Regions from separate parts of the Stenotrophomonas muris genome, predicted to be linked through region 2. Evidence: predicted binding sites of a transcription regulator. Region 2 holds the regulator's gene; each other region holds the start of a gene.

What was found. The regulator FliA, encoded in region 2, starts transcription of late flagellar genes. The targets are predictions, from matches to a motif close to TAAAGTTTNNCNNNCNNNGGCCGATAA.
Region 1: a site for FliA is predicted at 1,780-1,806, ahead of ACUVWL_RS20080 (methyl-accepting chemotaxis protein). Genes of this name have one in related genera too.
Region 3: a site for FliA is predicted at 2,016-2,042, ahead of ACUVWL_RS19620 (methyl-accepting chemotaxis protein). Genes of this name have one in related genera too.

The regions. Positions count from the first base shown of each region.
Region 1 covers NZ_CP199879.1:4,325,191-4,328,459, forward strand. The annotation lists gene ACUVWL_RS20070 (S41 family peptidase) at 1-720, shown strand, start outside; gene ACUVWL_RS20075 (NAD-dependent epimerase/dehydratase family protein) at 819-1,712, shown strand; gene ACUVWL_RS20080 (methyl-accepting chemotaxis protein) at 1,924-3,269, shown strand, end outside.
Region 2 covers NZ_CP199879.1:1,597,697-1,600,965, reverse strand. The annotation lists gene ACUVWL_RS07280 (protein phosphatase CheZ) at 1-457, opposite strand, end outside; gene cheY (chemotaxis response regulator CheY) at 457-849, opposite strand; gene ACUVWL_RS07270 (RNA polymerase sigma factor FliA) at 907-1,653, opposite strand; gene ACUVWL_RS07265 (MinD/ParA family ATP-binding protein) at 1,650-2,537, opposite strand; gene flhF (flagellar biosynthesis protein FlhF) at 2,524-3,269, opposite strand, start outside.
Region 3 covers NZ_CP199879.1:4,225,841-4,229,109, forward strand. The annotation lists gene ACUVWL_RS19605 (transporter substrate-binding domain-containing protein) at 1-508, opposite strand, end outside; gene ACUVWL_RS19610 (VOC family protein) at 591-962, shown strand; gene ACUVWL_RS19615 (arylamine N-acetyltransferase family protein) at 1,028-1,867, opposite strand; gene ACUVWL_RS19620 (methyl-accepting chemotaxis protein) at 2,071-3,269, shown strand, end outside.

The sequences.
Region 1 (3,269 bases), 1.8 Mb from region 2:
TTCAGCGCACGCCTGAACCAGGACCTGGACATGTTCGATGGCCACTTCCACGTTGAGCGCGTGGACGCAGCTGCCGGCCAGGACGACTGGTTGATGGCCTGGCGTGCCGATGCCCGCAGCAATGGTGCCGGTGTGCGCGAGGTGCGGGTGCTGGAAGGCAACATTGGCTACCTGCGGTTGAGTACTTTTTACCCGCTGGATCTGGCGCGGCCGAAGTTCGCTGCGGCCTTCACGCTGCTGGCCGACACCGATGGCCTGGTGCTGGATCTGCGCCAGAACGGGGGAGGCGACGATGCAAGTGCCGACCTGCTGGTGCGCACGCTGCTGGACGCGAAGATCGGCGCGGTGCAGCAGCTGGACCAGCGTGGCCGGCGCACGCCGGTACCGCTGCCGCCTGCCAGCCTGCCTGTGTACCTGAAGCCGCTGGTGGTGCTGATCGACCGGCGTACCGGTTCGGCGGCCGAGTTCGTCGCCTATTCGCTGCAGGCCCTGGGCCGCGCGCGCATTGTCGGCACGCGCAGTGGCGGTGCCGCGCATATGTTTGGTGATCCTGTGCTGCTGCCCGATGGCTATCAGATCAGCATTCCCGACCGGCAACCGATCAATCTGCGCACCGGCGGCAACTGGGAAGGCACCGGCGTGAGGCCTGATGTGGCCGGCGGCGACGATCCGCTGTTCATCGCGCGGCAACTGCTGGCGCCTGCGAAGTCGTCAAGATGAACGCACGATTGCATGGCTGTCCTATCGCAGATGCGCGAATGCATGCCTAGAATCGAAGCATCCCGGTAGTTCCCGGGCGCTTCGAGTGAATGGACTCAATGAAGATTCTGTTGACCGGCAGTTCCGGGCGCATCGGGCGCGCGATCTTCGGTGCGTTGGCGGCCGCCCACGAAGTGGTGGGGCTGGACCGCAGCCCGTTCGCCACCACGCGCATCATTGCCGATGTCACCGATCGCCAGGCGGTCACGCGTGCGGTGCAGGGCGTGGACGCGGTCATCCATACCGCGGCCCTGCATGCTCCGCATGTCGGCCTGGTGCCGGACGCGGTATTCCAGCAGATCAACGTGGAGGCAACCGCGCACCTGCTGCAGGCCGCACGCGAAGCCGGCGCACGGCGTTTCGTGCTGACCAGCACCACCGCGCTGTACGGCCATGCCGTGGTAGCCGGTGGCTGCCGTTGGATCGATGAAGACACCGAGCCGCTGCCGCGCACGATCTACCACCGCACCAAGTTGCAGGCCGAGACCCTGGCTGAAGCTGCCGCCACGCCGGGCTTCAGCGTTCGCGTGCTGCGCATGGGCCGGTGCTTCCCGGAACCGCCCGAGCGCATGGCGATGTTCCGCCTGCATCGCGGCATCGACGCCCGCGATGTGGCCAGCGCACACGCTGCACTGCTGCTCGACGAAGGCGCCCGATTCGCCCGCTATCTCGCCTGCGCACCGACGCCGTTCCGGCGCGAGGACTGCCTGGAACTGGCCACCCACCCGCGCAGCGTGCTGGCCCGTCGCGCGCCGCAGCTGCTGGCCGAGTTCGAACGCCGTGGCTGGCCGCTGCCATTGAGCATCGACCGTGTCTACGACAGTGCCCGCCTGCGCAGTGAGCTGGGCTGGCAACCGTGCTTCGGGCCGGACGACGTGCTGCAGCAGTATGCCGTCGGCAGCATCGAGGTACTGCCGCGCGCGCAGTGGATCAAGGACCGCGTGGCCGAGTGAGGCCATCGCGACGGACGGGTGGCTGACCCGACCCTGAGCAGATTCAGGAATGTGCAGGCCGGTCGCCTCAACCTCGTTGGCGGGCGGCCGCTAACCCGGTGCGCTTCCAGCGCCGGGCCCGCCCGGCGGCCGGTGGCCTGCGCGACGGATCGCGCGCCTGCGCGGTGCCTTCGTGGTGCCGGTCGTCCTGAACTGCCTTGCGGACCCTCCCATGCCTTCTTCCCGTTCCGCCGCTGCCCGCCGCCCGGGCAGCATCGCCCACAAGCTGATGCTGGGCACCGCCGCGATCGCGCTGCTGTGCTTCGGCCTGACCGCGTTCCTGATCTACCGACAGGCCAGCGCCAGCCTTATCAGCGCCTCGCGCCAGACCATGACCAGCGAGGCGACCGCTGAGGCGCGCCAGGTGGCGGCCGATCTGGGCACCGCCTTTGCCAGCAACGATGCCATGGTTGAAGGCGTGCTGGCCCAGCGCGCCCGTGGTGACGTGCCCGACCGCGCCAGCCTGGCGGCGGTGCTGGGCGAGCAGCTGCGCGCCCATCCCGAATGGCTGGGCAAGAGCACCATGTGGGAGCCCGATGCCTTCGACGGCAAGGATGCCGAGTTCGTCAACACCGAGGCGCACGATGCCACCGGCCGCTACATGAGCTACTGGGCCTGGCAGGAGGGCAAGCCGCAGCAGTCGGTGATGACCGATTACACCGAGACCGCCAGCGGTTCCGGTGACTGGTACATGGTGCCCAGCCGCGACAAGCTGCCGAAAGTGAGCGAACCGTATGCCTATGACATCGCCGGGCAGCAGGTGCTGATGAGTACGCTGAGCACGCCGATCATCGAGAACGACAGGTTCCTCGGTGTGTTCACCGTCGACTTCTCGCTGGCAGCGTTGCAGAAGCACCTGGCCACGCTGCAGCCGATGGGGGCCGGCCGCGTCGAACTGCTGTCGCCGAAGGGCGTGGTGCTGGCCTCGGCCAATGCCGCCGAAATCGGCAAGCCTCGCAACGACGCACTGACCCGCAGCATGCTGGCCGAGATCGCCGCCGACCGCCCCTTCGAGGCCTTCAGCCCCGATGCGGCCGGCAACGTGCGCGTGTATGTGCCGCTGCGCGTGGGCGATGCCCCGCAGCGCTTCGCGCTGGGCGTGGTGATGCCGCATGCGGTGATCGTGGCCGAAGCGCGCCAGCTGCTGTGGCTGACCCTGCTGGTCGGCGTGATCGCCGCGCTGACCCTCAGCGCCGGTGTCTACATACTGCTGCGCCGCCTGGCGATCCGCCCGCTGGCCGAAGCGGTGCGCGTGGCCGGTGACGTCGCCGCCGGCAAGCTGGACAGCATCCTGCCTGCGCGCAGCAACGACGAAGTGGGGCGCCTGCTGGACGCGATGCAGGGCATGCGCGGCCAGCTGCAGGCGGTGATGGCTGCGCAGGCCGAAATGGCGCGCCGCCACGATGCCGGTGAACTCAGCTACCGCATGGATGCCGCGGCGTTCCCGGGCGAGTACGGCCGCATGGTGGCCGACAGCAACCAGCTGGTGGCCTCCAGCAACGCGATCACCCATCGCCT
Region 2 (3,269 bases):
GGCGGACGATGCCGACCACGCGACGGATGATCTGCCCGGTCAGGTCCTGGTAGCTCTGGGTCAGGGCGATCTCGGTCAGGTTGTGGCGGATGCGCTCGAGCTGCACGTCCTGGCCTGGCTGCAGGCCTTCGGCGCGCAGCTGCTCGGTCAGGCTGCGGCATTCCTCGGCCAGGTCCAGGGTGCGGTGGGTAGCCTGTTCGGTCATCGCCACCACGTGGTCCAGACGTGCGCACGCATCGTCCAGTTCGCCGGCCTCGCTGGGCACGGTCGGCAGTTCGCCCAGGGCCTGCCCCAGCTCGCGGGCCAGCCGCGAGAGGCCACTCATCATCGGCTGCGTGCGCAGCGCGACCAGTCCGTCGATGCGTTGCCGCCAGGCGGCTTCGTCACCGGACTCCAGGGCATCCAGGGCTTCCTGCAGGCGCAGGGCGAGGGCGTTCTTGTCGACCGTGGTATCCATCAGGCGCTGGCCGCCAGGCGTTCGAAGATCTTGCCCAGCTTCTCTTCCAGCGTCTGCGCGGTGAACGGCTTGATGATGTAGCCGTTCACGCCGTTCTGGGCCGCTTCGATGATCTGCTCGCGCTTGGCTTCGGCGGTGACCATCAGCACCGGCAGGGTCTTCAGCTTGGCGTCGGCACGGATCGCCTTGAGCAGTTCGATGCCGGTCATCACCGGCATGTTCCAGTCGGTGACGACGAAATCGAAGGGCTGGCTCTGCAGCAGCGACAGCGCGGCATGCCCGTCCTCGGCTTCGGCGGTGTTGGTGAAGCCCAGATCGCCCAGCAGGTTCTTGACGATTCGACGCATGGTCGAGAAGTCGTCGACGATGAGGATGCGCATGTTCTTGTTCAAAGCAGAGTTCCTTTGTTGTTCATTCCGGGCGGCCGGGGGCAGTCGCCTCGGGGATGTTCATTCTTCCAGGCCGGCGTCGACGGCCTCGAAAATCTTCAGGCGGCCGCGCAGGCGCAGCACGGCCTGGCCATGGATCTGGCAGACCCGCGACTCGCTCACGCCGAGCACCGCGCCGATCTCCTTCAGGTTCAGCTCCTGCTCGTAGTACAGCGAGAGCACCAGCTGTTCGCGCTCGGGCAGGTGGCCGATGGCCTTGCCCAGCTCACGGCCGAACTCGCCGCGCTCCAGCACCTGTTGTGGAGTCGGGCCGCCCTGGGCGACAGTATCCAGTTCGCCCTGGTCTTCGATGCGCGACTCCAGGCTCAGCACCTGGCCACGTGCGGCGTCTTCCATCAGGCGCAGGTATTCGGGCAGCGGCATCTCCATCGCGGCGGCCACTTCGGTGGCGCTGGCGGCACGGCCCGTGCTCTGTTCCAGGCGGCGGATGGTGGCGGCGGCATCACGGGCACGGCGGTGCACCGAGCGCGGCACCCAGTCGCCACGGCGGATCTCGTCGATCATCGAGCCGCGGATGCGGATCGAGGCATAGGTCTCGAACGAGGCGCCCTGGTCGGCGTCGTAGCTGCGCGAGGCTTCGATCAGGCCCATCATGCCGGCCTGGATCAGATCATCGACTTCGACGCTGGCCGGCAGGCGCGCGGCCAGGTGGTGGGCGATGCGTCGCACCAGGTCCGAATGCTGGGCGATGACCTCGTTGGCCGCCGAGCGCTGGACTTCCCTGTACTGGTGGGCGGCGCCTTTCATGCGGCCACCCCACGCTGCTTGAGGATGCGTTCGAGGAAGAACTCGACGCCACCGCGCGGTTCGGTCGGTGCCTGCCAGCGCGCGGTGCGGCGTGCGATCTCGGTGATCGCCAGCGCCGACGGGCTGGATGGATAGGCCTTCACCACCGGCTGCTGGCGCTGCACCGACAGGCGCAGCCAGTCATCCTGCGGCACGCAGCCCAGGTAGTTCAGCGAGACATCGGCGAGGAACTTCTCGCAGACGCGGGTCAGCTTCTCGTACAGCACACGGCCCTCGTTCGGGTCGCGCACCATGTTGGCCACCACCTGGATGCGGTCCACGCCGCGCTCGCGCGACAGCACCTTGATCAGTGCGTAGGCGTCGGTGATCGAGGCTGGTTCGTCACAGACCACCACCACGGTGTCCTGCGCGGCCTGGCAGAAGGTCAGCACGCCGTCGGTGATGCCGGCGGCGGTATCGACCACCATGATGTCCAGCTCGCGTTCCAGTTCGGAGAACACGTTGACCAGGCCGACATGCTCGGCCGGGGCCAGCTCGGCCATGTGCCGGCGGCCGGAAGCGGCCGGGACCACCAGCACGCCGTTCGGGCCTTCGACGATGACGTCGTCCAGCGAGCAGCGGCCGGCCACCAGGTCGGCCAGCGTAAAGGTGGGGTTCAAGCCCAGGATCACGTCGATGTTGGCCAGGCCGAGGTCGGCGTCCAGCAGCAGCGTGCGCTTGCCCATGCCGGCCAGCGCCACCGCCAGGTTGGCGGACACATTCGTCTTGCCCACGCCGCCCTTGCCGCCGGTCACCGCGATGGTGCGCACAGGGCCGAGCGGCTCGCTGCGGGTGGCCGACAGCGGGAAGGTCTTGGTCAGCTTGGCGTACTCACGCGACGGCATGGTTCAACTCCGGGTTGCAGGGCATATCGGCCGCTCGGCGCAAATCTTCAAGGCGAAGTACAAGATTGGCTGCACTGGCCCGGTGCAGGTCCTCCGGGACGTCCTGGCCATCGGTCACCCAGGTGATCGGCAGGACGTGGTCCACGGCCACCGACAGGGCGTTGCCGAAGCGGCCGGTCTCGTCCAGCTTGCTCAGCACCAGGCCCTGCAGGTTGGCCGCACCGAAGCGGCGCACCACCTCGTCCATGTCGCCGAAGCTGGTGTTGGCCGGCAGCACCAGCAGGGTGCGCACCTGGCGCGCGGCGCGCAGCCACTGCAGCTGGGCGGCCAGGGCACGGTCGCGCGGGCCCAGGCCGGCGGTATCGATCAGCACCAGCTTGTAGTCCTTCAAGCGTTCCAGCAGCTGGTCCAGGTCGGTGCCGCTGTTGGCCTCGTGCACGGCGATGCCGAGCTGGCGGCCGTAGCCATACAGCTGTTCACGGGCGCCGATGCGGGTGGTGTCGGTGGTGACCAGGGCGACGTCACGCGGGGCGTGCTTCTCGGCGAAGCGCGAGGCCAGCTTGGCGATGGTGGTGGTCTTGCCGGCGCCGGTCGGGCCGACCAGCGCGATCACGCCGCCTTCTTCCAGCGGGTCGACCGGGGCGATCGGCAGCTTGCGCGAGATCAGCCCCAGCATCAGGCCGCGGCCACGATGGGCTTCGGTTTCCAGCGGGATCTGCATGGCCACGTCGC
Region 3 (3,269 bases), 1.9 Mb from region 2:
GGCGCACGCCGGCGGCGGCATCCAGGCGCTGCAGATCGAACAGGGTGATGGCAGCGGCCGACGTCTCGGCCCGCTCGATCATGGCGTGGCGCAGTTCGCGGCTGAGGAACAGGTCGTAGGCGGCGCCACGACCGACCGCGATGCGCAGACCATCGCGGTCCAGGTCGGCCACCTGCTGCGCAGGGCTGTCCTCGCGCACCAGGTAGGTGCCTTCGATCTCCACATAGGGGGCGCTGAAGGCGATGCGGTCGGCGCGCGCCGGATCGATGGCCAGGAAGGCCAGGTCCCAGGCATCCTTGCTGGCTGCAGCGACCACCGCGGCCGCAACGTCGTGGCAGGTGAAGCGTGCCTGCACGCCCATGCGCTGCGCCAATGCCGTGGCCAGTTCCAGTGACGGCCCGCGCGGTGATCGCGCGTCCCCCTGCGCCAGTACTGGATTGCCCAGGTTGATGGCCACGCGCAGGAAGCCCAGCGGTGCCAGCGCACCACGATGATCGGCCAGGGACATGCAGGACTCCGCGGGGAAAGGGCGGTCCAGCATGCCAGTACGGACCTGCAAGGCAGTGTCAGCATCCGGTTATCCTGCGGACATGAACCCCATCCTGCACGTCGAGATACCGGTCACTGACCTGGGCCGGGCCATCACGTTCTACCAGCACTGGCTGCAGGTGGCGGTGGACGAACCGATCCTGCTGCACGACTGCAGGATGGCCTACCTGCCGTTTGCCGATGAGGCCACCGGTGCCAGCATGGCGCTGGTGCGGGGGGCCGACTATCTGCCCTCCGTCCACGGTGCGCGCATCTACATCGGGGTTGATGACCTGGATGCCAGCCTCGAGCGTGCGCTGCAGGCCGGGGCCGAGCTGCGCTTCGGCCCGGCCGATGCCGGTGACTGGCGCGTGGCCGAGATCGCCGACAGCGAAGGCAATCGCATTGCGCTGCAGGCGCGCGTGGTTCTGTAGGGCCGAGCCCATGCTCGGCGGCTGTTGACCCAGCCGCCAACGCTCATCCGAGCATCGGCCCGGCTCTACACCGTGGCCGAGCGTGAGCGCTGCAGCCAGTCGTTGATCGCCGGGTCCAGCCGTGGGTCGTCCGGCAGCTGCATGCCGAAGCGCTGCTGCAACACCTCGCGCACGTCGCCCACATCGCGCAGCGGACGCTTGTCCGGTGCCTGGCCGGGACGGTACTCGGTGTAGTTGCCACTGCCGATGGTGCGTCGCCAGTCCGGCCCGGTCAGGGATGCGCGCAGCTGGCCGGGGAAACTGGAATCGGGATGGGTGCACACGTACCAGTTGCCCACGACGTTGTCGATCGGTGCCGGCGCGTGCAGGTCGAAGCGATACATTGCCCGCCAGCCATCGCCGGACTCGGCGGACAGCACGAAATCCCCCTCGCCGGGCAGGCGCTGCAACAGGAAGCGCTCGTGGGGCGTGGCCTGCGGCTGCGGATCATGCAGCCGCAGCGGCACGGTCGGGGTCAGGCTGCCGAAACCGGCATCCACCAGCCAGTCATCGCCGTCCACCTGCACGCGCAGCAGCAGGTGGGTGCGTGCGGTCAGTTCGCCGTCCTGGGCGGCCAGCAGCACGCGCGCGCTCAACGGCTGTGCATCGAAGCCCAGCGCCTGCAGCAGTGCCAGCAGGCCGCCGTTGAGTTCGAAGCAGTAGCCGCCACGACGGTCGTCGAGCAGCTTGCGCTGCACGCTGTCCAGGTCGATCGGTACTGCATCGCGCAGCAGGCAGCTGAGGGTTTCGAACGGAAGCAGTGCGTTGTGGCGCTGCTGCAGCAGGGTCAGGCCCGCCAGCGTCAGCGGTGGCGGTGCATCCAGCTGCAGGCGTTGCAGGTAGCGGGGGACATCGAGCGTCGTCATGCGCGCGCCGGGCGGGGGAGGGAGATCTACTGTGCTCTCCCAACCGGGGTTGAGGTCAAGCATTGCGCGGGTGTCATCCCCCCGTCGCCTGTGCCGGGTACAAAGGCCGCGTCCGCCAGCAATCGGTGGGAGTGAACCAGGAGCGCCCTAAAGTTGCGCCATTTCCCGCCGATACAGGTGCGTCCTTCCGCCTGGAGCCTGTCATGTCGGCCGTCGTCCCCCACCTCCGGTCCCTGCGCATGCGGCTTGCCGCACTGCGCTCGGCGTCCCCCGGCCTGCTGCTGTGGCTGCAGCCGCATCGGCTCAGTGTGGCCAGCAAGCTCAAGGCGACCCTGTGGGTCTGTGGGCTGGGCCTGATCGCGATCGCCGCCGTCTACGCCTGGACCGGCCATGCCAGCACGCAGGCGGCGCGCAGCCAGGCCAGCTACCAGCACGGCAGCGATCTGGCCGCGAGCGTGGCCACGCGGGTGGCCGAGGCGCGTCGTCTGCAGACCCAGTATGCACGTACTTTCGACGATGCCGACCGCGCGCAGCTGCTGGCGACGCAGAAGGCGCTCCAGGCCGATCTTCAGGCGCTGCGCGCGATGCCGATGGATCCCGGCCGGCGCGAGGCGCTGCAGGCACTGACCGAAGCCGCCGGCGCGTTCTCGCAGGGTGTGGCCGCCCTGTTCGAACGCGTCGATGAGATGGGTCGTGGCGATGCCGGCCTCGCCGCGCAATTGCAGCAGGCCGCCGACGCCCTGCAGGCGCAGGTGGATGCGTTGCAGCGGCCTTCGTTGGCGTTGTCCCTGCAGAAGATGCGCCGCCAGGAGGCACTGCTGCTGCTCGATGGCGACTCCACCCATGCCGACCGTGCGAGCGAAGAAAAGCTGCCGTTCGATCTCGCACTGGTGGGCCTGCCGACCGATGCGCAGGATGCCCTTCGTAACGGCATGGAGGCCTATCAGGCCGCATTGCTGGGCTATACCGCCGCCCGCGTGGGCCTGGATGTAGAGGCGCAATCGCTGCTGGATACCGCCGCCGGCGTGGCGCCGGCGCTGGCCGTCTTCCAGCAGGCCCAGGTGGCGGCGCTGGCCAAGGCACAGGCGCGCCAGCAGGCCGGCGCACGCACCATGAGCGTGCTGTTCGCGGTGACCCTGCTGCTGGTCGCCGGTGTGTTGATCACCAGCCTGGTGCTGGTGCTGCGTGCGGTGCGCCAGCCGATCCAGGACACCCTGCGTTTCGCCAGCGACATCGCCGACGACCGACTCGACACCACCCTGCGCGTCTACAACGCCAACGATGAAATCGGCCAGCTGGCGCAGCGCCTGGTCGACATGCAGCAGCGCCTGCGCGCGCGCATCGAGACCGAGCGTGCCGTGGCGCGCGGCAACACCCGTGTGCGGCAGGCATTGGACAGTGC